Linked DNA regions of Aliidongia dinghuensis. The protein of the gene in region 1 binds, or shares a complex with, the protein of each later gene. Links are inferred from orthologs where the notes say so. Each region holds a gene or a part of one and is shown in the gene's direction. Other genes may lie near its edges.

Region 1 (6,656 bases):
CGCCGCCTCGACGCCCGGCACCGCCGGCAGCGGCAGCGGGTACCTGCCCTGGCGATGATAGACGTCGACATAGTTGATGCCGATCGCAGTCTGGCGGATCAAGAGCTCGCCGGGGCCGGGTGCTGCAACCGGCAGATCGACGAGACGGAGCCGGTCGGCCGGGCCGACCTCGCTCATCTGGATGGCCTTGGTGACGGTGGTCATGAGGTTCTTCCTCCATCGAATGGCGAAACCGTCATGACATCTGCGCCCGGATCTGCCGGAAGCCGACAGCGAAGAGCGCCAAGTCATTTGCCGTTTTTGCGGTGAAGTCTCACTCCTTCCGTCGTTCCCGCGCAGGCGGGAATCCAGAGCCGCGGGCTCGCTGGGCGACAACGAGGCGCGGTAGTCTTTACCGCAGCCCTGGATCCCCGCCTTCGCGGGGATGACGAATAAGGAGCTTTTGGGGCATCGTGCCGGCCATGGATTGGAACGACCTCAGATATTTCCTCGCCGTGGCGCGCGACGGCAGCCTGACCGGGGCGGCGCGCCGGCTCCATGTCAGCCAGTCGACGGTGACCCGCCGGATCGAGGCGCTCGAGGCGGCGTTGAAGGCGCCGCTGTTCCTGCGCCGGCGCGAGGGCTATGTGCTGAGCGAGGCCGGCTCCGAACTGCTGCCGGCGGCCGAGCGGGCGGAAGAGGCGCTCGCCGCCGTGAGCCGCCGCCGCTTCGATGCGCCGGGCGTGATCGCCGGCACCGTGCGCATCGCGGTGGCCGAGATGCTGGGCCAATGGTTCCTGCTGCCGGCGCTGGGCGAGCTCAGGGCCGCCCATCCCGAGCTCGAACTCGAGATCGTCGCCAGCGTCGAGACGATCAAGCTCGCCCGGCGCGAGGCCGATCTCGCGGTCCGGCTCTATCCGCCGCGCGAGGCCGGCGGTCTTACAATCCGCCGCCTCGCCGGCCTCGCCATCTGCCTCTATGCCGCGCCCGATTATCTCGCCCGGCGCGGCACGCCCGCGACGGCGGGCGATCTGGCCCAGCACGAAATCATCGGCTGGGATCCGGCCTATGCCGATTTCCCGATTCCGCGCTGGCTCGCCGAACTGGCGCCGGCCGCGCGCCAGCCGATCCGCATCAACACCATGGCGGGCCACCTGCTGGCGGCCCGTGCCGGTCTCGGCATTGCCGCCCTGCTGCCTCAGGCGGCGGCGGAGAACGGGCTTACGCGCGTCCTGCCCGACGCGGCCGTGTTCCATCACGACATCTATCTGGTGGCCCAGGCGCTGCCGCAGCCGGACCGGCGCGTCGACGTGGTGGCCCAGTTCATCGAACAACTGTTCCGGCGCGAGGCCTCCCGCCTCGCGATGGCTGCATCGCCGAGCGACGGCTAGCTTTTCAGCACCACTGCACCCATCTTTTGCGCCGCCGCTTCATCGATTGAGGTCTTTCCGCCCATGACCGACATGCTCGACGCGCCCATCCCACCGAAGAAGACGCGCACCAAACAGAACGGACCGAAACGCATCAACCTGGCACTCCAAGGCGGCGGCTCGCACGGCGCCTTCACCTGGGGCGTGCTCGACCGGCTGCTCGAGGACGATCGGCTCGAGATCGACGGCATCAGCGGCACCAGCGCCGGCGCCATGAACGCCGCGGCCCTGGCGCAAGGCTATGTCGACGGCGGGCGCGAGGGCGCCCGCGCCTCGCTTAATCAGTTCTGGGGCCGGATCAGCGACTTCTCGCGCTACAGCCCCGTCCAGCGCAGCCTGATGGACCGGCTGATGGGCAACTGGAACCTCGACACGTCGCCCGGCTACCTGCTGCTCGACACGATCGGCCGGGCGTTTTCGCCCTACCAGACCAATCCGCTCAACTGGCACCCGATCCGCACGGTGCTGGAAGAGGAGATCGACATCGCGCGCATCCGCCGCTGCAAGAACCTCAACCTGTTCGTGTCGGCAACCAACGTGCGGACCGGCAAGATCCGCGTGTTCGACCGCAAGGACCTGTCGATTGACGCGCTCCTGGCGTCCGCCTGCCTGCCGACCGTGTTCCAGGCGATCGAGATCGACGGCGATCCCTACTGGGACGGCGGCTACATGGGCAACCCGGCGATCTTCCCGCTGATCTACGGCTGCGAGAGCCAGGACGTGGTGATCGTGCAGATCAACCCGGTCGAGCGCGAGGGCACGCCGCAGACCACGTCGGAGATCCTGAACCGCCTCAACGAGATCACATTCAATTCGACGCTGATGCGCGAACTGCGCGCGATCGCCTTTGTCCAGCGCCTGATCCACCAGGACATGCTGCACGGCGACCATGTCTCGCGCCTGAAAGTGATGCACATCCACCTGATCAGCGCCGAAGAGCACATGAAGGAGTTCGGCGCTTCGAGCAAGATGAACGCCGACCCGGAATTCCTCCATTATCTCAAGGAGCTGGGCCGCGCCCAGGCCGACAGGTGGCTGGGGGAGACCTACGACAAGATCGGCAAGCAGACGAGCATCGACATCAAGGGCTATCTCTGACCCCTGCTTCCCTTATGATGCCTCGGCCATGAACGAGGCCGCTGCCCATCCCGCGCCACTCGAGGCGCGCGCCGCCGCCATCGCCGCCGGCGACCGGCGGGCGCTCGCCCGCGCCATCACGCTCGTCGAATCGACCCGGCCCGATCACCGGGCCGAGGCCGAAGCGCTGATCGAACGCGTGCTGCCGCACGCCGGCAATTCGATCCGCATCGGGCTCTCGGGCGTGCCCGGCGTCGGCAAGTCGACCTTCATCGAGGCGTTCGGCCTCATGCTGATCCGGCAGGGGCATCGCGTCGCGGTGCTGGCGGTCGATCCGTCGTCGCGCCGGACCGGCGGCTCGATCCTGGGCGACAAGACGCGCATGACCGAGCTCGCCCGCGCCGAGGCAGCTTTCATCCGCCCCAGCCCAAGCGGCGGCACCCTGGGCGGCGTCGCCCGGCGCACGCGCGAGTCGATCGTGCTATGCGAGGCCGCGGGCTTCGACGTGATCCTGGTCGAGACGGTCGGCGTCGGTCAGTCGGAGACCGCGGTCGCCGACATGGTCGATCTCTTCTGCCTGCTGCTGCTGCCGTCGGCTGGCGACGAGCTGCAGGGCATCAAGAAGGGCATCGTCGAGCTGGCCGAGCTGCTGCTTGTCAACAAGGCGGACGGCGAGCTCGAAGCCAAGGCCCGGGTCGCGGTCGGCGACTATCGCGCGGCCCTCCGGCTGCTCCGCCCGCTCTCGCCGCTGTGGCAGCCCGAGGTGCTGGCCGTCTCGGCCGTGACCGGCCAGGGGCTGGATGCGGCCTGGGCCGCGATCGAGCGGCACGAAGCCGCGTTTGAGGCTGCGGGCGAGAAGGCGCGCCGGCGGGCGGCCCAGGCGCAGGCCGCCCTTTGGGCCGACTTGGGCGACGGCATGATCGAGGCGCTGCGCCGCCGGCCGGCGATCGCCGGGCGCATTCCCGAGATCGAGGCGGCGGTCGCGGCCGGCACCATGACTGCGATGGCGGGCGCGCGCCGGCTCCTTGCGCTCTTCCTCGGCGAATAGCGCAAGCCAGCCTTTCGGCGTAACGAACAGGAAAAATCCGGACTCCTGTTGACGCGCCGCCCGACCTCGCGTAGATACCGCAGCCTTGTTCCGGCTGCCCTCGCAAGAGAAGAGCGGCCGACACCAGTTTTTGCGAAGAGACACGTCATGGCCAGAAAGTGCGATATCACCGGCAAGGGTGTGCAGACGGGTAACAACGTCAGCCACGCCAACAACAAGACCCGCCGCCGGTTCATGCCGAACCTGCAGGTGACCTCGTTGTTGTCGGACACGCTGGGCTTCGCCGTGCGTCTGCGCCTGTCGACCAACGCGATCCGCACGATCGAGCACAATGGCGGCATCGATGCCTTCCTGCTGTCGACCGCGGCGTCCAAGCTGCCGGCCGAGGCACGCCGTCTGAAGAAGCAGATCGAGAAGGCCGCCGCCGCCAAGGCCGCGAAGGCCGCCTAAAGAGGCCTGCCAGCGCCCCGCTCGCCGAGGGGTGCCGCTTCTTCGCATGAGATCATGAGACCGCCGGGATTCCGTTTCCCGGCGGTTTTGTTTCATGCGCGTCCCTTGGGCCCGTCCGCAGCGCTACTCTGCCGCGCCGTCGACCAGTTCCGCCGCGGGCACGAGCCAGCGAGCGAGATATTTCTCCAGGAGCTCCGCCTGGGTCGCGGGCGCCCGGAAGCCCACGTAGCGGTCGGGCCGGAGCAGATAAAGTGCGGCATGGCGCACGCCATAGCGGTCGTGCAGCAGCTGATCGCGGTCGATCAGCACGTCGCCGGGCCAGGCGGCCGGCGGCCGATCGGGGGTGACGAGCACCGGGCGGACTCGGCGCCCGAAGCCCGCGACCGCGGCTTCTGCGATCTCCGCCAGTTTGCCGCCGACGTCCGACTGATCGAGTCCGGCGAAGATCAACAGGTTCCAACCCTCGCCCTCGATTTCCTGCAGCAGGCGCAAGGTGCGCCGGTCGACGGCGCGGACCGCGACGCCGTCAGGCGCCCGCTCGCCCGCGATCGGCCCGATCGTGCCGCCATGGTCCTCGCTGAGCGCGCTCATGAGATAGGCAACCGGCACTTCGCCAACCGTGCGCCTCAGCCGCTCCTGCACGGCCTCGAGCCCCATGACGCTGGCGCCGAACAGCTTCATGGCGCGCTGGGCGAGGTCGCCCGGCCTCACCATGCTGTGGAAGCCGCGATCGGTGAATTTCAACAGATCGTCGGCGATCGGATGGCGCTCGGCATGATAGGTATCGAGCAGCTCCGGCCGGGCCTCGCCCTTGATGACCGCTGCCAGCTTCCAGCCGAGATTGAAGCCGTCCTGCATGCCCGTGTTCATGCCCTGGCCGCCGATCGGCAGATGGGCGTGCGCCGCGTCGCCGATCAGGAACAGGCGGCCCGCGCGGAATTGCTTGGCGAGCTTTGGCGTGCCGCGCAGCCGGTTGAGCCAGCGCGGCTCGAGCAGCGTCGCGTCGGGATCGGCGATCTCGCGCAGGATCGCCTCGATCTCGTCCAGGTCCGGTGGCTCGGTCCGCTTCGGATCCTGGTCGGCGCGGGCGCAGACGATGCGGAAGGCGCCGTCGGCGTCGAACGGGAACAGACCCAGGAACCTATCCTTGGTGACGAACAGATAGCCGCGGCCCGACGGGTAGGACCAGCGCACCTCGCAGTCGGTCTGCAGGAATTCGAAGCCGTCGCCTCGCTCGCCGTGCTCACCGTCGAACGGGATCTCCGCCGCTGTGCGTAGCCGGCTTCCGACCCCGTCGGCCGCCACTACATATTGCGCCTGGAGCCGATCAGTGCCGCCGTCGGCCCGCTTGAGCTCGAGCGTGATGTGGTCGCCCGCGTCGACCGCGGCCACCGCCTCGACGCCGCGCTCGACCGGGACGCCGCATTCGTCGAGCCGTTCGAGCAGCAGCCGCTCCGTCACATCCTGGCCGATGATGCGCGGCGCCGGAAAAGCGCTGTCGGCACCGGACAGGCGGATGCCGCCCATGAACTTGCCGAACGCGTGCAGCGAGATCGCCTCGAGCGGAAAGGCACGCGCGACAAAGCGGTCGGCGAGCCCCATGGCCGCCAGCATCTCCTGGGTGCGGACATGGACGACCGAGGCGCGGGAATGCAGCGTCGGGCCCTGGGCCTGGTCGACCACCCGCACCCGGATGCGATGGCGCGCCAATTCCGCTGCGACCGTCAGCCCGGACGGCCCCGCCCCGACGACGACCACATCCGCGTCATTTCCACCGGTGGCACCTGTCACCATCCGCTTCAGCCCTCGACCGGTCGAACCTCGTCGCTGTCATGATCCATGATGCGCGTGGCGGAGGCCAGCCAATTGACGAAACCGGCCCGGCGCCAGATGCCGCGCTTGCTTCGACGGCCGTCCGTCCCCAAGAATCGCCCGAGTCCGGCTGCCCGATTCTCGAGAACGGCCGGCTTCAGGGAACGTCTCGGAGAAGCACCTCGATGCATTTCGCCATCACACCGCTCTATGCGGCGCTCGCGGCCATCATCCTCATGGCGCTGTCGTTTCGCGTGATCCGCCTGCGCCGCAGCCTGGCGATCGGTCTCGGCACCGGCGGCGACAGCGCGCTCGAGCAGGCCGTGCGCGCACACGGCAACTTCACGGAATATGCGCCGATCGGCCTGATCCTGCTCGGCTCGGCCGAGCTTGCGGGTGCTGCGCCGGGCACGCTGCATGCCATCGGCATCCTGCTGATCGTCGGACGAGCGGCCCATGCGGTGGGCCTCAGCCGCAGCCGAGGCGCCTCCGCCGGCCGCTCGCTCGGCGTCGTCCTGACATTCACCGCCTTATCGATTGGCGTCGTCGTGAACCTGACCCACGCCCTTGGCTACTGACCTGCGGGCAATCAGGCCTCGGCCGTCAACCGGGGCCTCGAAATCTCAGGGGAACATGCCGCCGAGCGGGATCGCGTATTCGACCAACGCCTCCTCGACGCCCGGGTTGCGCTGGGTGATGCCGGCGTTCGAGATGTGGTGGAACGACACGCCGATGCGCGAGGCATCGTCGAAGCGCCAGGCGATCTCGGCGCCGGTGCGGAACTCCTCGTGCGCGCCCAGGTTCTTGCTGCTGCCGCGGTCCCAATAGCCGAAGGCGCCCGACGGGAACAGCACGATATG
Region 2 (6,701 bases), on another replicon or contig:
TGCGACCGTGCCGTCATCGCCGTGCAGGACAACCTCGCCCTCCAGCAGGTGGCAGAACTCATGCTCGGTATAGGCGACGCGCCAGCGGCCCGGTGTCGAAGCCCAGAGCCCGGCCGAGAATTTGCCGTCGTCGGAGCCATAGGCGTCGACAATACTCTGCTGCGGCACGCCTGAGAGGATGCGGTCCGCCGGCGGCAGATAGGGTGTGGCCGGCGCCGTATCCGGCGTGATCTTGAGCGTGCCCATCCGGCCTCCTCCCTCGACTGTGTCCGACCATGCTAGCCGGACGGCGGCACGCGGCATATGCCAAAGGAAACAAAGGCAAAACAATCAAATGCCCGACAAACCTGTGCCGCGGTTCACAGGTGGGCCGCGATCGGTCCGGCTATTCGGGGGTCCTCGACGCCTGAGGGGGAACCCGTTTCCATGAACCAGCGCCAGCGAACCGCCTGCCCCGATTGCCACGGCACCGGCAGCGATCCGACGCGTCGCCCCGTCCCTCTTCATCCAGCCCATCTGCGCCCAACCGTTCTTCACCCGGCCCTGCTTTGCGGCACCCCGCCGCACCCGACGCCCCATCAGGCGGAGTCCGCTCCCGCGCTCTGCCGGCAATGCCTCGGCACGGGGCGGCGCTGGGTGACGGCCGAGACGGCATAAGCCTTTCCCTCATCGCGCCCCATGGGCCGGCCCATTGGTAAGGGGTCGGCAGTCATTCGGATCCAGGATGCACCGTGGCCGCCGTTCCCTTCCGGCGGGCCCGACGAGAGGTGCCATGGACGGTTTGCTGCTGGGGCAGGTCGAGGCGGTCGAGCTCGATCTCGCCGCGAATCCCTATCCCGATCTGGTGCGGGCCCATGCCTATTGGCTGGCCAAGCGGCAGGATCGGCTGGCGCCCCGGCGACGCGACCTCGACCCGGTCGACCTGGTTGAGGTGCTGCCGCGCATCATGCTGGTCAACGTCGAGCGCGAACCGCTCGATTTCCGCTATCGCCTGTCCGGCACCGGCATCGGCGAAATGCACGGCTCCGACTTGACCGGGACCCGGCCGCGCGATCTCAGGCCCCCCGCCTATGGCCGGCTGATCGACAGTCATTATCGCGCCGCCGTGGCGCGCCGGACCCCGCTGCTGCACCTGATCGTGCTCGACACGACCGATCGGGCGCACGCCTATGTGCGCCTGCTGCTGCCGATATCGGAAGACGGCGTTGAGGTCACCATGCTGATGTCGATCGACGGCAAGGACCAGAACAAGCTCCCGCTCCGCCGCTTCTTCGAGACCCTGACCTCCCGCCGCTGAGCGGCCTCGTCGGGAGTCTTGCGGGGCCGCCCTGTACGCCACCCTCATGACGCGGCGCAATAGCCCCTATATACTGGCCCCGAGGACGAGACGCGGGATGCTACCCGCGCCCCTGGTTTGGTCTGGAGAGGAGCAGCGCCCATGGTCGATTTCCCCAAGCGGAGCCTTGCCGATTGGCAGGCGCTCGCCGCCAAGGAATTGAAGGGCGCCGCCCCCGAGACGCTGGTCACGACCACGCCCGAGGGGTTGGCGGTGAAGCCGCTCTATACCGAGGCCGATCTCGAGGGGCTCGGGACGCTCGGCACGCTCCCTGGCTTCGCACCCTATCTCCGAGGCCCGCGCGCGACCATGTACGCGAACCGGCCCTGGACGATCCGGCAATATGCCGGCTTCTCGACCGCCGAGGAATCGAACGCCTTCTATCGCAAGAATCTCGCCGCCGGGCAGATGGGCCTGTCGGTCGCCTTCGACTTGGCCACCCATCGCGGCTATGACAGCGATCATCCGCGCGTCGTGGGCGACGTCGGCAAGGCCGGCGTCGCGATCGACTCGGTCGAGGACATGAAGATCCTGTTCGACGGCATTCCGCTCGAGCAGATGAGCGTGTCGATGACCATGAACGGCGCCGTGCTGCCGGTCCTGGCCGGCTATATCGTGGCCGGCCTCGAGCAGGGCGCCCGTCTCGACCAGTTGTCGGGGACCATCCAGAACGACATCCTCAAGGAGTTCATGGTCCGCAACACCTATATCTACCCGCCGGAACCCTCGATGCGGGCCGTCGCCGACATCATCGAGTACACGGCGCAGAACATGCCGAAGTTCAACTCGATCTCGATCTCCGGCTACCACATGCAGGAGGCGGGGGCGACGGCGGTGCAGGAGCTGGCCTTCACGCTCGCCGACGGGCTCGAGTACGTGCGCGCGGCCCTCTCCAAGGGGCTCGCGGTCGACGCCTTCGCGCCGCGCCTCTCGTTCTTCTTCGCGATCGGCATGGATTTCTTCATGGAGGTGGCGAAGCTCCGCGCGGCGCGCCTGCTCTGGGCCGAGCTCATGAGCCAGTTCCAGCCCAAGAAGCCGGAAAGCCTGGCGCTCCGCACCCATTGCCAGACCTCGGGCGTGTCCTTGACGGAGCAGGACCCCTACAACAACGTCGTGCGCACGACGATCGAGGCGATGGCGGCCGTGCTGGGTGGAACCCAGTCGCTCCACACCAATTCCTTCGACGAGGCGCTGGCGCTGCCGACGCCGACCTCGGCCCGCATCGCGCGCAATACCCAGCTCATCATCGCCGAGGAGACCGGGATCCCGCGCGTCATCGACCCGCTGGGCGGCTCCTATTACGTCGAGCATCTGACCGCCAGCCTGGCCGATGCGGCGAGGAAGCTCATCGGCGAGGTCGAGGCGCTGGGCGGCATGACCAAGGCGGTGGCCTCCGGCATGCCGAAGCTCAGGATCGAGGAGGCGGCCGCGCGCCGTCAGGCACGCATCGATCGCGGCGAGGAAGTGATCGTCGGCGTCAACAAGTACCGCACGACCGAGAGCGCCGAGATCGAGATCCTGGATGTCGACAATGCCAAGGTGCGGGAAGCCCAGGTGGCGCGCCTGAAACAGATCCGCACGACGCGCGACGGCGGGGCGGTCGAGCAGGCGCTTGGTGCGCTGACCGAGGCCGCGCGCACCGGGACGGGCAACCTGCTGGCGCTCACGGTCGAGGCGATGAAGGTGCGCGCGACCGTCGGCGAAGTGTCGGACGCGCTCGAGAAGGTCTTCACCCGTCATTCGGCCGAGATCCGCTCGATCGCCGGCGTCTACGCCTCGGTCTATGAGGGCGACCAGGGCTTCGAGCGCATCCGCCACGAGGTCGACGCCTTCGCCGAGGAGGAGGGCCGCCGGCCGCGCATGATGGTGGTGAAGCTCGGCCAGGACGGGCACGACCGCGGCGCCAAGGTGATCGCGACCGCGTTCGCCGACATCGGCTTCGACGTCGACGTCGGCCCGCTCTTCCAGACACCGGAGGAAGCGGCGCGTCAGGCGATCGAGAACGACGTCCATGTCATCGGCATCTCGAGCCAGGCCGCCGGGCACAAGACGCTGGTGCCGGCGCTGATCAAGGCCCTCAAGGACCAGGGCTCGAGCGACATCCTGGTCGTGTGCGGCGGCGTCATCCCGCCCCAGGACTATCCGGCCTTGAAGGCCGCCGGCGTCGTCGCGGTCTATGGCCCGGGCACCAACATCCCGAAGGCCGCGGCCGAGATCCTGGGCCTGATCCGCGAGCAGCGCCTGGCCGCCTGAACCCTGTTTCCCGCGCCCTGCGATCAGGGCGCGGGAGCCCAGCGGTTCGTGCGGTTGCTGCGCTGCCAAACAGTCGTTAGGCTGGACCGCATCATGCCGCTCTCAGCCCCTGCTCCGCGCGAGCATATCCATACCCGTCACGTCGAGTGCCGCGGCTATCGCCGTGCCGATGGCCTGTGGGACATCGAAGGCCACATGACGGACGTCAAGACCTATGGCTTCAAGAACGACTGGCGCGGCGAGATCGTGGCCGGCGAGCCGCTGCATGAGATGTGGATCCGCATCACGGTCGACGATGATCTGGTGATCCACGACATCGAGGCCGCGACCGACCATTCGCCCTATCGGATCTGCCCGGACATCGTCGGCAATTTTGAGCGCTTGAAGGGCCTGCGCATCGTCGGTGGCTTCACCAACAAGATGAAGGCGCTGGTCGGCGGCACGGAAGGCTGCACGCACCTGGTCGAGCTCATGGGCCCGATCGCGACCACGGCGTTCCAGACCATCTTCCCGCTGAAGAAACGCCGCGAGAAGACGCCGGAAGAGATCGCCGCAGAAGCAGGCCAGCCGCCGAAGCGCCCGCCGCTGCTCGACACCTGCCACGCGTTCGCGAGCGACAGCCCGGTCACCAAGAAGAACTGGCCGCAGTTCTATACGGGGCCGCAGGACGAGGCTTAGTGATCCGTCTTTGATTTCTCCTCTCCACCCCCGGGGTAGAGAGGAACCGCTGTGCATATTTTCTGACCATCGCCCCTTGCCTCTCGCATCCCATGCGCCATATCCATTATGGAGCGTTTGATCCGAAACAGGGTGTCGCGATGGGCCGACCGCGTGAATTCGACGAACAGGACGTGCTCGCCACCGCCGGCGAGATCTTCTGGGCCAAGGGCTATGAAGGCACCTCGACGCGTGACCTGACCGCCGGGACCGGGCTTACCCACAGCAGCCTCTATGGCGCGTTCGGCGACAAGCGGGGCCTTTATCTGAAGGCGCTCGACCAGTATCTCGACCGGACCTTGCGTGAACGCATCGCCCGGATCGAACGGTCGCACACGGGTGCCGCCGCCATCGGCGCATTCTTCGACGAGATGGCGGCCCGCTCGCTCGCCGATCCGCTGCATCGCGGCTGCATGATGGTCAACACGGCAATCGATGCGGCCCCGGGCGAGGCGGAGTTCCAGCGCGTGGTCGCCGACGAGACCCAGCTCATCGAGGCCTTCTTCCGCCGCGCGGTCGAGGCCGGCCAGGCGTCGGGCGAGATCGCGCGCCGGCAATCGGCCACGGATCTGTCGCGCCATCTTCTGTCCGTTCTCCTCGGCCTGCGCGTGCTCGCCCGCGTGCGGCCGGATGCGGACCTGCTGAACGGCCTCGCGCGCTCCGCCCGCGCGATCCTCACCACCTAGCCTGTCAAATGTCGATCCCAGGAGCCCTGATCATGAGCGAAGCGAAACCCACGCTCGACGAGAGCAAGGTCGCCTATCAACTGCCGCAGCCCGTGGGCATGGTGCCCGACGTCTTCGTGCCGGCCGTGCTCGACCTCGACGGCGGCGACCCGCGCGAGTGGGTCCCGCAATCGGCCCATGTCTCGTTCAAGCCGCTGATCCTGAACGTCAGCCAAGGCTACTACGTCAATATCCTGCGCGTGCGCCAGGCGGGCGTGCTGTCGCGCCACCGCCATAGCGGCCCGGTCCATGCGCTGACACTGCGCGGCTGCTGGCGCTACCTCGAGCACGACTGGATCGCGTCCGCCGGCGACTACGCGTTCGAGCCGCCGGGCGAGACCCATACGCTGGTGGTGCCCGACGACGTCGACGAGATGGCGACGCTGTTCCACGTCACCGGCGGCTACACCTATGTCGACCCCTATGGCGTGGCGCTGGGCTACGAGGATGTGTTCACCAAGCTCGAGAACGCCACCAAGCACTACGAGGCGGTCGGGCTCGGCGCCGATTACGCGAAGAGGTTCGTGCGATGAGGCGCCTTTCGATCGAGGTCGACGGCACGCCGGCCAGCTATCTCACCGCCGGCGACGGCGGCCCGCCGCTTCTGCTGCTGCACGGAACCTACTGGAGCCGCGTCTGGCAGCCGGTGCTGGAGGACCTGGCCCGGGCCGGCCTCACGCCGATCGCGGTCGACCTGCCCGGCTTCGGCCGGTCGGCGGGGGAGCTCACGCCAGACCGGGCAAGCGTGCCGGCGCTCGCACGCTGGGTCGAACGCTTCGTGGCAGCGCTGGGCCTGGCGGACCAGCCCGTGCTGCTCGGCGGCCACGACATCGGCGGCGGCATCGCCCAGCAGCTGTTCGTCGACGCCAATCTCGACATCCCGCGGCTCGCCCTCATGAACGCCGTCATGTACGAGTCCTGGCCGGCGCCGACCGTGCTGCGCTTCCGTGATCCGGATGTCGCCGCTGCGACCACGCCCGCCGACATTCTGGCGGCACGCCGGCAATCGGTTATCGCCGCACTGGCGCGACCGGCGAGCGAGGCCGAGATCCTGGAATGGCTCGATCCCTGGACCGATCCGCGCGTCGCGCGCTCCTGGCTCGCCATGGCGGTCGCCGCCGACCATCGCTACACGATGGAATTGGTGCCGGCGTTGAAGGCGTCGACCAAGCCGAAGCTGCTGATGTGGGGTGAGGACGACGGGTTCCAGAAGGTCGAGTACGCCGAGCGCTTCGCGGCCGAGATCCCGAACACGCGCCTCGTCCGCATTCCCAAGGCCGGGCATATCCCGACCGAGAACGACGCGGCCGGGATCGCGCGCGAATTGATCGGGTTCTTTACCGCTTAAGCCCCCAGCTCGTCCGGCGTCGCCGTGCCGATGAGCTCCCCGTGCAACGCCTCGGTCGCCTCGTCAGCCGGAAACAGGCATTCGAGGCGTAGTTCCTGGGCCGCGACGGTCTGCGGCGTGCCAACGGTCGTGACCATCGAGAAATAGTCGAGCCGCCTGCCATCCTTGATGAAGCTCAGGGGGACGACCGGCGTCACAGCCTGGATGCTCGTCGCCTTGGGCGGGGCCCAGCCGGGCTCGACCTCCGGATAGGCCAGCAGGGCCGCCAGCAGCTCCTTGATCTTGTCGTCGACCACGCGGCCGACCGCTTCGCGATAGACCC

Evidence for each region.
Region 2: the proteins of meaB (region 1) and scpA are in contact, whole or in part, in a crystal structure (PDB 8DPB), measured with the Methylorubrum extorquens proteins. The link is inferred for Aliidongia dinghuensis from one-to-one orthologs. Residues at the interface, in SOR26638.1 of Methylorubrum extorquens: Arg20, Ala21, Ala24, Arg25, Thr28, Ser32, Arg33, Arg34, His37, Thr98, Gly99, Gly100, Ser101, Ile102, Leu103, Lys106, Thr107, Ala110, Ala113, Ile114, Asp115, Arg116, Ala118, Phe119, Ile120, Arg121, Pro122, Pro124; in SOR27001.1 of Methylorubrum extorquens: Glu577, Glu578, Asn579, Asp580, Gly581, Arg582, Arg583, Arg585, His596, Ala604, Ser605, Ala608, Asp609, Gly611, Phe612, Asp613, Val614, Asp615, Ile616, Gly617, Pro618, Leu619, Glu625, Arg628, Gln629, Val631, Glu632, Asn633, Asp634, Glu661.

The regions. Positions count from the first base shown.
Region 1 is NZ_BMJQ01000028.1:47,544-54,199, reverse strand. The notes cover bases 1,635-4,534. They hold meaB (methylmalonyl Co-A mutase-associated GTPase MeaB), read left to right. Parts: upstream 1,635-2,535; coding sequence 2,536-3,534; downstream 3,535-4,534. Other genes in these bases: IEY58_RS32200 (FAD-dependent monooxygenase), read right to left, coding at 4,108-4,534; rpmB (50S ribosomal protein L28), read left to right, coding at 3,682-3,984; IEY58_RS32215 (patatin-like phospholipase family protein), read left to right, coding at 1,635-2,507. Also shown: IEY58_RS32225 (quinone oxidoreductase family protein), read right to left, coding at 1-204; IEY58_RS32220 (LysR family transcriptional regulator), read left to right, coding at 462-1,370; more of IEY58_RS32215, read left to right, coding at 1,434-1,634; more of IEY58_RS32200, read right to left, coding at 4,535-5,778; IEY58_RS32195 (MAPEG family protein), read left to right, coding at 5,982-6,374; IEY58_RS32190 (acyloxyacyl hydrolase), read right to left, coding at 6,420-6,656. UniProt on the Escherichia coli protein: Binds and hydrolyzes GTP. Likely functions as a G-protein chaperone that assists AdoCbl cofactor delivery to the methylmalonyl-CoA mutase (MCM) ScpA and reactivation of the enzyme during catalysis.
Region 2 is NZ_BMJQ01000002.1:450,027-456,727, reverse strand. Bases 1,069-4,013 are described here. They hold scpA (methylmalonyl-CoA mutase), read left to right. Parts: upstream 1,069-1,438; coding sequence 1,439-3,589; downstream 3,590-4,013. Other genes in these bases: IEY58_RS05445 (DUF2889 domain-containing protein), read left to right, coding at 3,683-4,013; IEY58_RS05455 (PAS domain-containing protein), read left to right, coding at 1,069-1,297. Also shown: IEY58_RS05460 (cupin domain-containing protein), read right to left, coding at 1-246; more of IEY58_RS05455, read left to right, coding at 773-1,068; more of IEY58_RS05445, read left to right, coding at 4,014-4,267; IEY58_RS05440 (TetR/AcrR family transcriptional regulator), read left to right, coding at 4,408-4,992; IEY58_RS05435 (2,4'-dihydroxyacetophenone dioxygenase family protein), read left to right, coding at 5,025-5,564; IEY58_RS05430 (alpha/beta fold hydrolase), read left to right, coding at 5,561-6,379; IEY58_RS05425 (helix-turn-helix domain-containing protein), read right to left, coding at 6,376-6,701. UniProt on the Escherichia coli protein: Catalyzes the interconversion of succinyl-CoA and methylmalonyl-CoA. Could be part of a pathway that converts succinate to propionate.